3 regions of the Vibrio taketomensis genome follow, and region 2 is predicted to be linked to each of the others. Evidence: riboswitches for the same ligand, from Rfam matches in the RefSeq annotation. Region 2 holds a riboswitch; each other region holds the start of a gene.
What was found. A riboswitch is a leader RNA that binds a small molecule or an ion and turns the genes downstream of it on or off. The one in region 2 is predicted to bind thiamine pyrophosphate.
Positions count from the first base shown of each region.

Region 1: it holds a riboswitch for thiamine pyrophosphate, as region 2 does, so the genes downstream of both, thiC (phosphomethylpyrimidine synthase ThiC) here and thiD (bifunctional hydroxymethylpyrimidine kinase/phosphomethylpyrimidine kinase) in region 2, are expected to answer to the same signal.
Region 3: it holds a riboswitch for thiamine pyrophosphate, as region 2 does, so the genes downstream of both, thiB (thiamine ABC transporter substrate binding subunit) here and thiD (bifunctional hydroxymethylpyrimidine kinase/phosphomethylpyrimidine kinase) in region 2, are expected to answer to the same signal.

Region 1 is NZ_AP019649.1:2,922,055-2,925,574, forward strand. It holds gene Vt282_RS13585 (thiamine phosphate synthase) at 1-232, opposite strand, end outside; gene thiC (phosphomethylpyrimidine synthase ThiC) at 232-2,169, opposite strand; TPP riboswitch at 2,317-2,415, opposite strand; gene crcB (fluoride efflux transporter CrcB) at 2,470-2,859, opposite strand; tRNA gene Vt282_RS13600 (tRNA-Trp) at 3,335-3,422, opposite strand.
Region 2 is NZ_AP019650.1:7,477-10,996, forward strand. It holds gene Vt282_RS13825 (ABC transporter ATP-binding protein) at 27-785, opposite strand; gene thiD (bifunctional hydroxymethylpyrimidine kinase/phosphomethylpyrimidine kinase) at 778-1,653, opposite strand; TPP riboswitch at 1,753-1,864, opposite strand; gene Vt282_RS13835 (transcriptional regulator) at 2,081-2,554, opposite strand; gene Vt282_RS13840 (ATP-binding cassette domain-containing protein) at 2,551-3,483, opposite strand; gene Vt282_RS13845 (ABC transporter ATP-binding protein) at 3,480-3,520, opposite strand, start outside.
Region 3 is NZ_AP019649.1:2,628,202-2,631,721, reverse strand. It holds gene mpl (UDP-N-acetylmuramate:L-alanyl-gamma-D-glutamyl-meso-diaminopimelate ligase) at 1-620, shown strand, start outside; gene Vt282_RS12165 (flavin prenyltransferase UbiX) at 652-1,278, shown strand; TPP riboswitch at 1,389-1,494, shown strand; gene thiB (thiamine ABC transporter substrate binding subunit) at 1,557-2,549, shown strand; gene thiP (thiamine/thiamine pyrophosphate ABC transporter permease ThiP) at 2,559-3,520, shown strand, end outside.

The DNA.
Region 1 (3,520 bases), on a different replicon from region 2:
AGGGATGCTGATACTGAACATAGAAATCGCATTCATTCGAGTCGATTTGCCACAGATCGCTACCAATCCTATGGCAAAAAGTATTCGTCACAACCTGGCAATCATTACTATAACTTTCGACAACAGCGACGTATTGGGTATCAAAGTTTTGGTTATTTGCTGCAGATAACGCAAGTTGAACTTGCGCTATTAACTCCGACTGCTCTTTAGGGATACGTATTTCCACCATCATTATTCCGCCTCTGATGAGATTGCTGGATGGTAGAGTTCAGAACCCGCTGCACGAAATTCTTCTGACTTTTGGCGCATACCTTCAAGTGGATTATCAAGCAATTGAATTGAAATCGCTTGATCCGCTACCACCTGATTCGTGTCTTTCGCGTATTCACGAACCTCTTGGGAAATTTTCATCGAACAGAACTTTGGTCCACACATCGAACAGAAATGAGCCACTTTGCCTGATTCTTGAGGTAAGGTTTCATCATGAAAAGCTCTTGCAGTTTCAGGGTCGAGTGAAAGGTTAAATTGATCTTCCCAACGGAACTCAAACCGCGCTTTAGACAATGCGTTATCACGCACCTGTGCTCCGGGATGCCCTTTTGCCAAATCAGCAGCATGTGCTGCTAACTTATAGGTAATCAGACCGGTTTTTACATCTTCTTTATTAGGCAATCCTAAATGCTCTTTGGGCGTGACATAACACAGCATCGCACAACCATACCATCCAATCATTGCTGCACCGATGCCTGAGGTGATGTGGTCATAACCCGGCGCAATATCGGTCGTCAATGGACCGAGAGTATAGAAAGGAGCTTCATGGCAGTGCTCAAGCTGCTCTTCCATATTTTCTTTGATCATGTGCATTGGTACGTGACCAGGGCCTTCAATAATCACCTGTACGTCATATTCCCAAGCAACTTTCGTGAGCTCACCCAGCGTTCTCAACTCAGCAAACTGAGCTTCATCATTGGCATCAGCCACAGAACCAGGGCGCAGTCCGTCCCCAAGGGACAGCGCGACATCATACTTGGCGCAAATTTCACAGATTTCACGAAAATGAGTATAAAGAAAACTTTCTTGATGATGGGCTAAACACCATTTGGCAATAATGGAGCCACCTCTGGATACGATCCCTGTCACTCGTTTTGCTGTCATTGGAACATAGCGAAGTAGCAATCCGGCATGAATAGTAAAGTAATCCACCCCTTGCTCTGCCTGCTCAATCAAGGTGTCCCTCATCACTTCCCAACTAAGGTTTTCCGCGATGCCGTTTACCTTTTCTAACGCCTGATACATAGGGACGGTGCCAATTGGTACTGGGCTATTACGTAAAATCCATTCTCGCGTTTCATGAATATTCCGCCCAGTAGACAGATCCATGACGGTATCACCTCCCCACCGAGTTGCCCAAACTAGCTTTTCTACTTCTTCTTCAATCGAAGATGAAACCGATGAATTACCGATATTTGCGTTCACTTTCACTAAAAAGTTACGTCCAATGATCATCGGCTCTGATTCAGGATGGTTAATATTTGAAGGGATAATTGCCCGTCCTTCCGCGACTTCTTTGCGCACGAATTCTGGTGTGATGTCTTGGGGTAGATTGGCACCAAAACTTTGGCCTGAATGCTGCTGATTTAGCACTTCATCGCGATATTGGGCGCGCCCCATATTCTCTCGCAATGCGATATATTCCATTTCAGGAGTAATCACTCCCTTACGAGCGTAGTGCATTTGAGTAACGCATCTACCTTCAGTAGCACGTCTTATGCGTGGTAAATTGCCGTACCGAAGTTCATCTAATGTTTCGTCGGATAGACGTTGTTTGGTGTAGGTAGAACTTACGGATTGAAGAACTTCGGTATCACCGCGCTCTTCAATCCATCCTTCTCTTAGCTTCGGTAAGCCACTGTAAAGGTTAATTTGATAGTTAGGGTCTGTATATGGTCCTGAGGTGTCATACACGCGTATCGGTTCATTAGGCTCGAATACAGGGGCTTCTTTGGAGTCTCCTACCAAACTATCCGCCAATAAAATTTCTCGCATTGGAACGCGAACATCAGGGCGGTAGCCCTCAACATAGATTTTTTGAGAATTAGGGTAAGGTTGGACTGAAAGGCTTTGTATAAACTGTTGTGCTTCCAATCTCGCTTGCTTGCGACTCGACATAGCATTTTTCCTTGCTCATTTATTAAAAACGTTTGGGATAAAAATGCTTGACGGAACGATATGACAGAAGAGTTCGAATAAAGGTTGTAATAACCTAATACGACATCGATATGTAGACTAACAGACAGAAATAGAGTTATTTCTGGTAGTGAATCTTCTCCTGTTCCCTTCGCAGATATTAGTCTGATCAGGTTCAACGGATCCCGAATTAACGGTCTCAGCCAAAAGGCACTCCGACAAGTGAAGAAATTATAAGCAAAATTTGGCGCTAAACAAAGCGGGCCACATCCAATTTCCGACCTAAATATTGGCTTTCATCAGTAATTGGAAACCCAACCATGCGGCTGAAATACTTAACACCACATTTAAAATAACGTTCAGACCCATCTTTAAGAACGCGCCTTGTTGCATCAATAACACGTTATCCATAGAGAATGTAGAAAATGTGGTTAAGGCTCCAAGAAAGCCTAAACCAATGATCTGGCGCCAAGGCTCAATCGACATAATCTCACTTTCAAACGCGGCGATTAGTAGACCCATAATAAAAGAGCCAACGACATTCACCGTTAAAGTACCGTAGGGAAAACCTCGGCCCAAAAGCATAACGCACAGTTCAGAGACTAAATAGCGAGAACAAGCACCAAATGCGCCTCCCAAAGCTATGTAACCCAAAATGGAAAGTTGTCCCATAAATCCCCCTCGACAATTTGGCTATATTGTAGTCATAACTCAGAGAAATTCGAGAGTTCTAAACTGATATTACCTTAGTAATTTGTTTGAGATTTTAAAAGTTACGGATGTCACTTTAACCGTAGTTTTTAGATACACGCTGCGTAATGGCTACCAAAGAAGAGCAAAAGAGAATAGACGGTAGAATTTAGAACCAAAAGGATTAGTTGAAATATAGAATAACAGAAAAGGTTAAAACTTATTCCCCAAAGAGAGACACCTTAGATATCGAACGTTCTAATTTCGTTTCTGCCAGAAACGAAAAAGGCTCCAGCATTTCTTCGGGGACGTCTAGTCTAGAGCTTAAATATGGCAGGGGTGAACTGGGCTGGCACTTCAGAGATTCGACCGGGCTTGCGCACAGGCTCCCAACACTTACTTTGCAAAAGCAACAGATGTAAAAAAGCCCCAGCATTACTGCTGAGGCTTTAGAAGATGGCAGGGGTGGAGAGATTCGAACTCCCAACACGCGGATTTGGAATCCATGGGTTACGCTCTATAAAGATATAACCGAATACAACCCTTGGTTATGTTGGCTTGTACCGTATGGAGATTTCGCAAGCTAATGTACAGCAATGTGGTCACCACTGAATTTCATCGACAAGTCGTATCGAGAATCACT
Region 2 (3,520 bases):
TCTTGGTGGGATTTAACTGGCTGAGATCATGCATAGTCCTGCTCCAATTGATCTAAAATCGCTTGTTGCAGCGAGGTGCATTCTGTATCGAGAGTTCGCGGTGGCAAGCTTTTTGGCACATTCAAAGATTGCACTTTGGCCGGTGTGCCGCGCAGTACATAAAGTTGTTCGGCAAGGCGCACCGCCTCTTGTGGATCATGGGTAATCAGTACCACGGTTTTTCCAGCTAATAGCTTGGCAGCTAAACCTTGCAGTTTGTGCCTCGTCACGGCATCCAGTGCTGAGAATGGCTCATCCATTAATACGATAGGCTTGTTTTGCATCAGGGTTCGAGCCAATGCTACCCGTTGGCGCATTCCTCCTGAGAGCTGAGCCGGTTTAGCGTCAGCATAGTCAGCTAGCCCTACCTGCTCTAAAAGCTTCAAAGCTTGCTCTTGTGGGTGAGGTTTACTCTGTTGGTTAGTGGCAAAGCGCATACTTAAACAGACGTTATCAAGCACGCTAAGCCAAGGTAGCAACAGGTCTTGTTGTGCCATATAGGCGACGTGGTGACTCACTGGCCGCTCGTCAGATGTGAGTAACACACCTCTTGTTGTGACGTTGTCACTCGGTAGGCCGGCTAGGTAGCGTAGTAGGGTGGTTTTTCCACTACCACTACGGCCGAGTAACACCGTCCATTGCCCTGCGGGGATAGTCATATCAATCCCCGATAGTGTTGGTTGGGCGTTATCTTGATATTGCAGGGCAAAATGCTTGAGTGTGATGCCTAAAGGAGCCTCAAACATCAGTTTGGGTTCCGTTGTCACGTTTACCAAAATCTGGGCCAGCGAAGAAGTGATGTACCGGGCCGTGGCCGTGACCAATCTGCAATTCATCCGCATGAGCTATTGCTTGTGAGATATATTGCTTTGCCAATTCTACTGCGGTTTGCATCTCATTGCCTTGCGCAAGGTAAGAGGCGAGGGCGGAAGATAGCGTACAGCCCGTACCGTGGGTGTTTTTGGTCGCGCAGCGTTTGGCGCTGATCAAATGGACTGATTCAGTCTGGATCAAAAGATCGTTACTATTTTCATCTTGTTCCAGGTGTCCACCTTTTAATAGCACCGCTTTCGCTCCTAGGGCACGAAGATCTTCGATCATTGCTGTCATTTGATCTTGATTGTGTGGCACTGCAAGCCCAGTTAAAGCGGCACCTTCCGGTAAGTTAGGGGTGATGATGTCTGCCAGTGGAATTAGCTCTGTTTTTAGAGTGCTAATTGCTGATTGTTCAAGCAATAAATCGCCGCTGGTGGCGACCATGACAGGGTCAATGACCAAATGTTTCGGTTGGTATTGTTTTATCTTGTTGGCAACCACTTTGATGATGTTCGCGTCGGCTAACATACCCACTTTGACTGCGACAATATTGAGATCGCTAAACACGGCATCTAATTGGCTTTCAACATGCTCAAGTGGTATCGGAAAAATAGCAGAGACACCTAAGGTATTTTGTGAGGTGATGGCTGTGATGACAGAACAGGCAAAGCTACCAGTGGCTGAGATGGCCTTAATATCGGCTTGAATACCTGCGCCGCCGCCGCTATCCGAACCTGCAATGGTCAGTACAATCGGTGTATGAGAGAAAGAATGGGTGGTGTTGGCTAATGTCGCCATGGTCGCTCCTTTAACTGCACGTAAAGGAACCAACTTTGGCTAATTTGATAAGTGCAGCTAAGGCTGAGCTTTCAATAGGGCTCGACAAATGAGACCAAGAGCAAAGTGATGATAGTTCCCTACGCCAGTGCTAACTGAATCAGGTTCAACGGGTCTCGAAATTCGATCTCAGCCGCTGCGCTTTTGCGCTTTGGCCCCCCGACTATGTTGAGCTGATCATAACAGCTCGCGATATTGTTAGTCTACGCGTTTGTCTGACATCAGTATGCCCAGAGCGATCACAATTGAATTATGGATTGCTATGTATTCTGCGTGATAGCAAAAGACACCAAAACAAAAAGGGCTGGAAGCCCTTTAAAATATCGGAAGCATGAAGCCGTTTACGGAAAGATGATCAAGGCTAATTGATGATAAAGTGCGATCCGGATCAATGAAGAGTGCGAGCCCCTTGATCATGCTTTCGAGTTTCATTCCAACCTTGTGCGGCCATAAACTGCACGTGAGATTCGATCACACAGTCTGACTCTTGTTGCCATTTGAGTTGTGGTTGCTGATTGCAAAACTCTAACGCCAGCACGGTCAGGTGTTGTAAGCGTTTCATTGCCCAATCTTTGAGTTCGAGATCTGCCGTCGGTTGGCTAACGCAAGCTTGCAGCTTGCTGCTGGCGAACTGCAGGTACTGATAGGCCGTGGTGGGGTCTGAATAACGTAGACCTTGAAAGATTCGTAAGCAGCCATCTAACCAACAGGCGATGGCTTTGCTTTGTAATTCACTTACGCTCGGCCCCCAAACAGAATCCGGAGCAGAGTGGATCAATGATTGCAGTGATTTATCTTGATCATGCTTTCGGTGTTGATACCAGTCGCTTATCGCGTCTACCCAGGATTCTAATTGGATCATGCTGCATTATCCCATTGTTTAACAAAGTGATTAGGACCAACTTGTTCTATACCCTCTTGCATTACTGCGCTGGTGGCACGAATTTGATCCGCTGCTATTGAATAGTCTGGCTCAGTTTTGACTAAATGACCAAATGGAAGATCAGGATCCGGCACTGCAGAAATCAATAACTTGGTATACGGGTGTTGTGGATTGCTAAGGATCGCTTGGGTGTCTCCCCATTCTACTATTTGCCCTTTGTACATCACTGCCGTTTCCTCTGCGATGTAATGGGCAGTCGCAAGATCATGGGTAATGTATAAAAATCCAATGCCCAGCTCTTGCTTCATTCGCTGCATGAGATTGAGTACGCCTAAACGGATGGACACATCCAGCATTGAGGTTGGTTCATCAGCCAGAATCACTTGCGCACCCACCGCTAGTGCTCGCGCTAAGTTCACGCGTTGACGTTGACCGCCACTCAGTTCATGTGGATATTTTTTTAGTGTATCGGGTGCGAGCTCTACTTGTTCAAGAAGTTGTTGTAAGCGCTCAGGAATGTCTTTGTCACTTTTGATCTGTTTGTGAATTTTGAGTGGGCGAGTGAGGTGGTGTTCGATGGTATGGGTTGGGTTCAGCGAGCCAAATGGGTCTTGAAACACCATTTGTACTTTACTGCGATAATCGAGAACCGCTTTGCGGCCATGAATATCATCAATATTTTGCCCATTAAATAGGATTTCACCACTGGTTGCTGGATAGACTTTCGTGATCAATCGTGCACAGGTACTTTTACCACAGCCTGACTCTCCAACGAGAGCTAGGGTTCGCCCTGCATAAAGGTTAAAGCTGACGCCCTGCAGTGCTTTGAAGCGCTCGACCGAAGAAAAGCCCCCGCCAATGGTGAACTCTTTAACGATGTTATTGACTTGAATGATAGGTTCCATCATACCAGCGCTCCTTCTGTTTGGTGTTTACCCTGGTGAA
Region 3 (3,520 bases), on a different replicon from region 2:
CCGAAAAAATTGCCAAAGACGGTTCCGAGTTCAAGGTGCTATTCCAAGAACAATATGTTGGCACTGTGAAGTGGGATTTAGTTGGCGATCACAACGTAGATAATGCACTTATGACGATCGCAGCAGCGCGTCATGTTGGCGTCACGCCTGATTTAGCCTGTGAAGCTTTAGGTAAATTTATCAATACCAAACGTCGCCTTGAGTTAAAAGGTGAGGTGAATGGCATTACTGTCTTTGATGATTTTGCACACCACCCAACCGCGATTGAACTGACTATGGGTGGTCTGCGTAATAAAGTCGGCGATGCGAAAATCATTGCGGTGTTAGAACCTCGCTCAGCGACGATGAAGCGTGGCGTGCATAAAGAAACCTTAGCCGCGTCTTTACATCATGCTGATCAAGTCTTTTTATACCAACCGCCGGGTATCGAGTGGTCAGTACAAGATGTGGCAGAGCAATGCAGTCAACCAGCTTCTAGCAGCGACGACATTGATCAATTGGTGGCGCAAATCGTTGCTGCGGCTAAACCGGGTGATCATATTTTAGTGATGAGCAACGGCGGCTTTGAAGGTATTCATGGCAAGCTATTGGCTCAGTTAGCAGAACAGAGAGCTGAGTAATTAGCTGAATAAAGAAATTGGAACAACGTGAATGAGTAAACCACAAGCGAAAGCGATCACTTTAGCCTTCACGGGCGCATCCGGTGCGCCTTATGGGTTGCGCCTGCTTGAATGTCTGCTTGCCGCCGATTATCAAGTGTATCTGCTGATCTCTTCTGCCGCTCGAGTGGTGCTAGCGACCGAGCATGGCCTAAAACTGCCAAGCGGCCCTGCTGCGGCCAAGCAAGCATTGGTCAAACATCTAAACTGCGATCCTGATAAGCTGGTGGTGTGTGGTAAAGACGATTGGTTTTCACCAGTTGCGTCAGGTTCGGCGGCACCAAAGCAGATGGTGGTATGTCCATGTTCAGCAGGCAGTGTCGCAGCAATCGCTCATGGCATGTCTGACAACTTAATTGAGCGTGCGGCCGATGTGGTGATGAAAGAACGCGGGCAGCTCCTGCTGGTGGTGCGTGAAACGCCTTTCTCCACTTTGCATCTGGAAAACATGCACAAGTTATCGCAGATGGGCGTGACCATCATGCCTGCCGCACCCGGCTTTTATCATCAACCGAAAACCATCGAAGATTTGATTGATTTTATGGTGGCGCGCATTCTCGATCACCTTGGTGTCGAACAAGGCCTAGTGCCGCGCTGGGGTTATGATCAGCGCTGTTAATCATTTGGCGTCTGTACATCAAACCGTTTCAAGACCCTAGTGAGATTTCGCTGGGGTCTTTTGCAAATGATCAACGTAGCTATTCGTTAATACAATGGTTAGAATTCGTCGGTAACTCATCGGGGAGCTGTATATTGCATGGCTGAGATTGACCAACGTCTGAACCCGTGACCTGAACCAGATAATGCTGGCGTAGGAATTGAGTCAGGGAAATGAATAATTACGGATAACTCCACCTCGACCTCAACCCTGTGCCGCTCAAAATTGGAGAGCGAACAGTGAAAACCTCTTTTGCAGCCCTTGCAGTGGCTTGCGCATCTTTTTCTGCTTTTGCTGCAGATAACACACTAACTATTTACACCTATGATTCTTTTGCGGCTGATTGGGGACCAGCACCTGCGGTAAAAAAAGCGTTTGAAGCGCAATGTGGCGGTTGTGAAGTCAACTTTGTTGCTTTAGATGATGGGGTATCGATTCTTAACCGTTTACGTCTAGAAAACGGTAACAGCAAAGCGGATATCGTTTTAGGCTTAGATAACAACCTAATGGCAGAGGCAAAAAAAACCGGTTATTTAGCGGAGCATTCGGTCGATACCTCACACGTGACGATTCCGGGTGGCTGGCAAGATAAAACCTTCGTGCCTTATGACTTTAGTTACTTTGCCTTTGTCTACAACAAAGAAAAGCTCACAAACCCACCGAAGAGCTTAAAAGAGCTGGTGGAGCAGCGTGACGATCTTAAAATCATTTATCAAGATCCGCGCACTTCTACCCCAGGGCAAGGTTTTATGCTGTGGATGAAGTCGGTGTATGGCGATGATGTGTCGCAGGCATGGCAAAAGATCGCAACTAAAACTGTCACGGTAACGAAAGGCTGGTCGGAAGCTTATTCGATGTTTCTAGAGGGTGAAGCAGACATGGTGCTGTCTTATACCACCTCTCCGACCTACCACATTATTGCTGAAAACGATCAGCGTTTTGCTGCTGCCAATTTTAGTGAAGGCCATTACACCCAAGTGGAAGTAGCAGCCAAAGTGAAAGGCTCGGCTCACCCTGAGTTAGCTGATCAGTTTATGCAGTTTATCCTCAGCGAAGAATTTCAAGCAGCGATGCCAACGGGCAACTGGATGTACCCGGTGACCGATATCAAATTACCACAAGGCTATGAGTCACTGACCGTGCCAGCAAAAGCATTAAGCTTTACTTCTGATCAAGTGGCAGAAAATCGTCGCGCTTGGATTCGTGAATGGCAAAGCGCCTTAACTCGCTAAGGTGTTGGCTTGAATCGTACCCCTAAAATTGGGCTTGTGGTCGCGATCGTTATCGCGGCCTTTGTCTTTTCTGCGTTGGCAGCACTGTTGGTTGCGGCGCCATCGCTCAATCTATTGTCAGTGTGGCAAGATCCTTATTATCGCCATGTGACTGAATTCAGTTTTTATCAATCCTTTCTCTCAACGCTCATAAGCGTTGGCTTTGCGTTACCTGTGGCGCACGCACTTGCTAAACGCAACTTCAAAGGTAAACGCATACTGCTAAGGCTGTTTAGTTCAACCTTAGTGCTTCCAGTGTTAGTTGGCGTGTTTGGCTTGTTGGCTATTTACGGTAATTCAGGAATTTTCGCCGACATTTATGCCTATTTGGGTGAGGAATTGCCATTTTCTATTTATGGTCTCAATGGCATTTTGCTGGCCCATGCTTTCTTTAATCTGCCGTACGCCGCGCGTTTGTTATTACAAACTCTTGAGTCGATTCCACAAGAGCAACATAAATTGTGTGCTCATTTAGGGATGAGCCAATGGCAAAAATTTAAATGGGTGGAATGGCCGCGGTTGCGCCAGCAATTACCGCATGTGTCTGGTTTGGTTTTTATGTTGTGCTTTACCAGCTTTGCTACGGTTATGGCTTTGGGCGGCGGGCCCAAATCAACCACGATTGAACTAGCCATCTATCAAGCGATTAAGTTTGATTTTGACCTGCAAGCAGGGGCGTTGCTGGCCATTTGGCAAATGGTACTTTGCGGAGGTTTAGCATTGGCGATTCAGCGCATAGCTAAGCCTGTAGCAGTGACGAGTGGCTCTTTTACTCAGCAGCAATATTTGGTTAACGATACGTTTGCTTGGCGTTTGTGGGATAGCATTTGGATAGTCTTGGCGAGTTTATTAGTGTTGCCACCGCTTCTCGTCGTGGTGTTCAGTGGTGTTAATGCACAGTTGTTCACCGTACTTTCGGATGAGCACTTTTG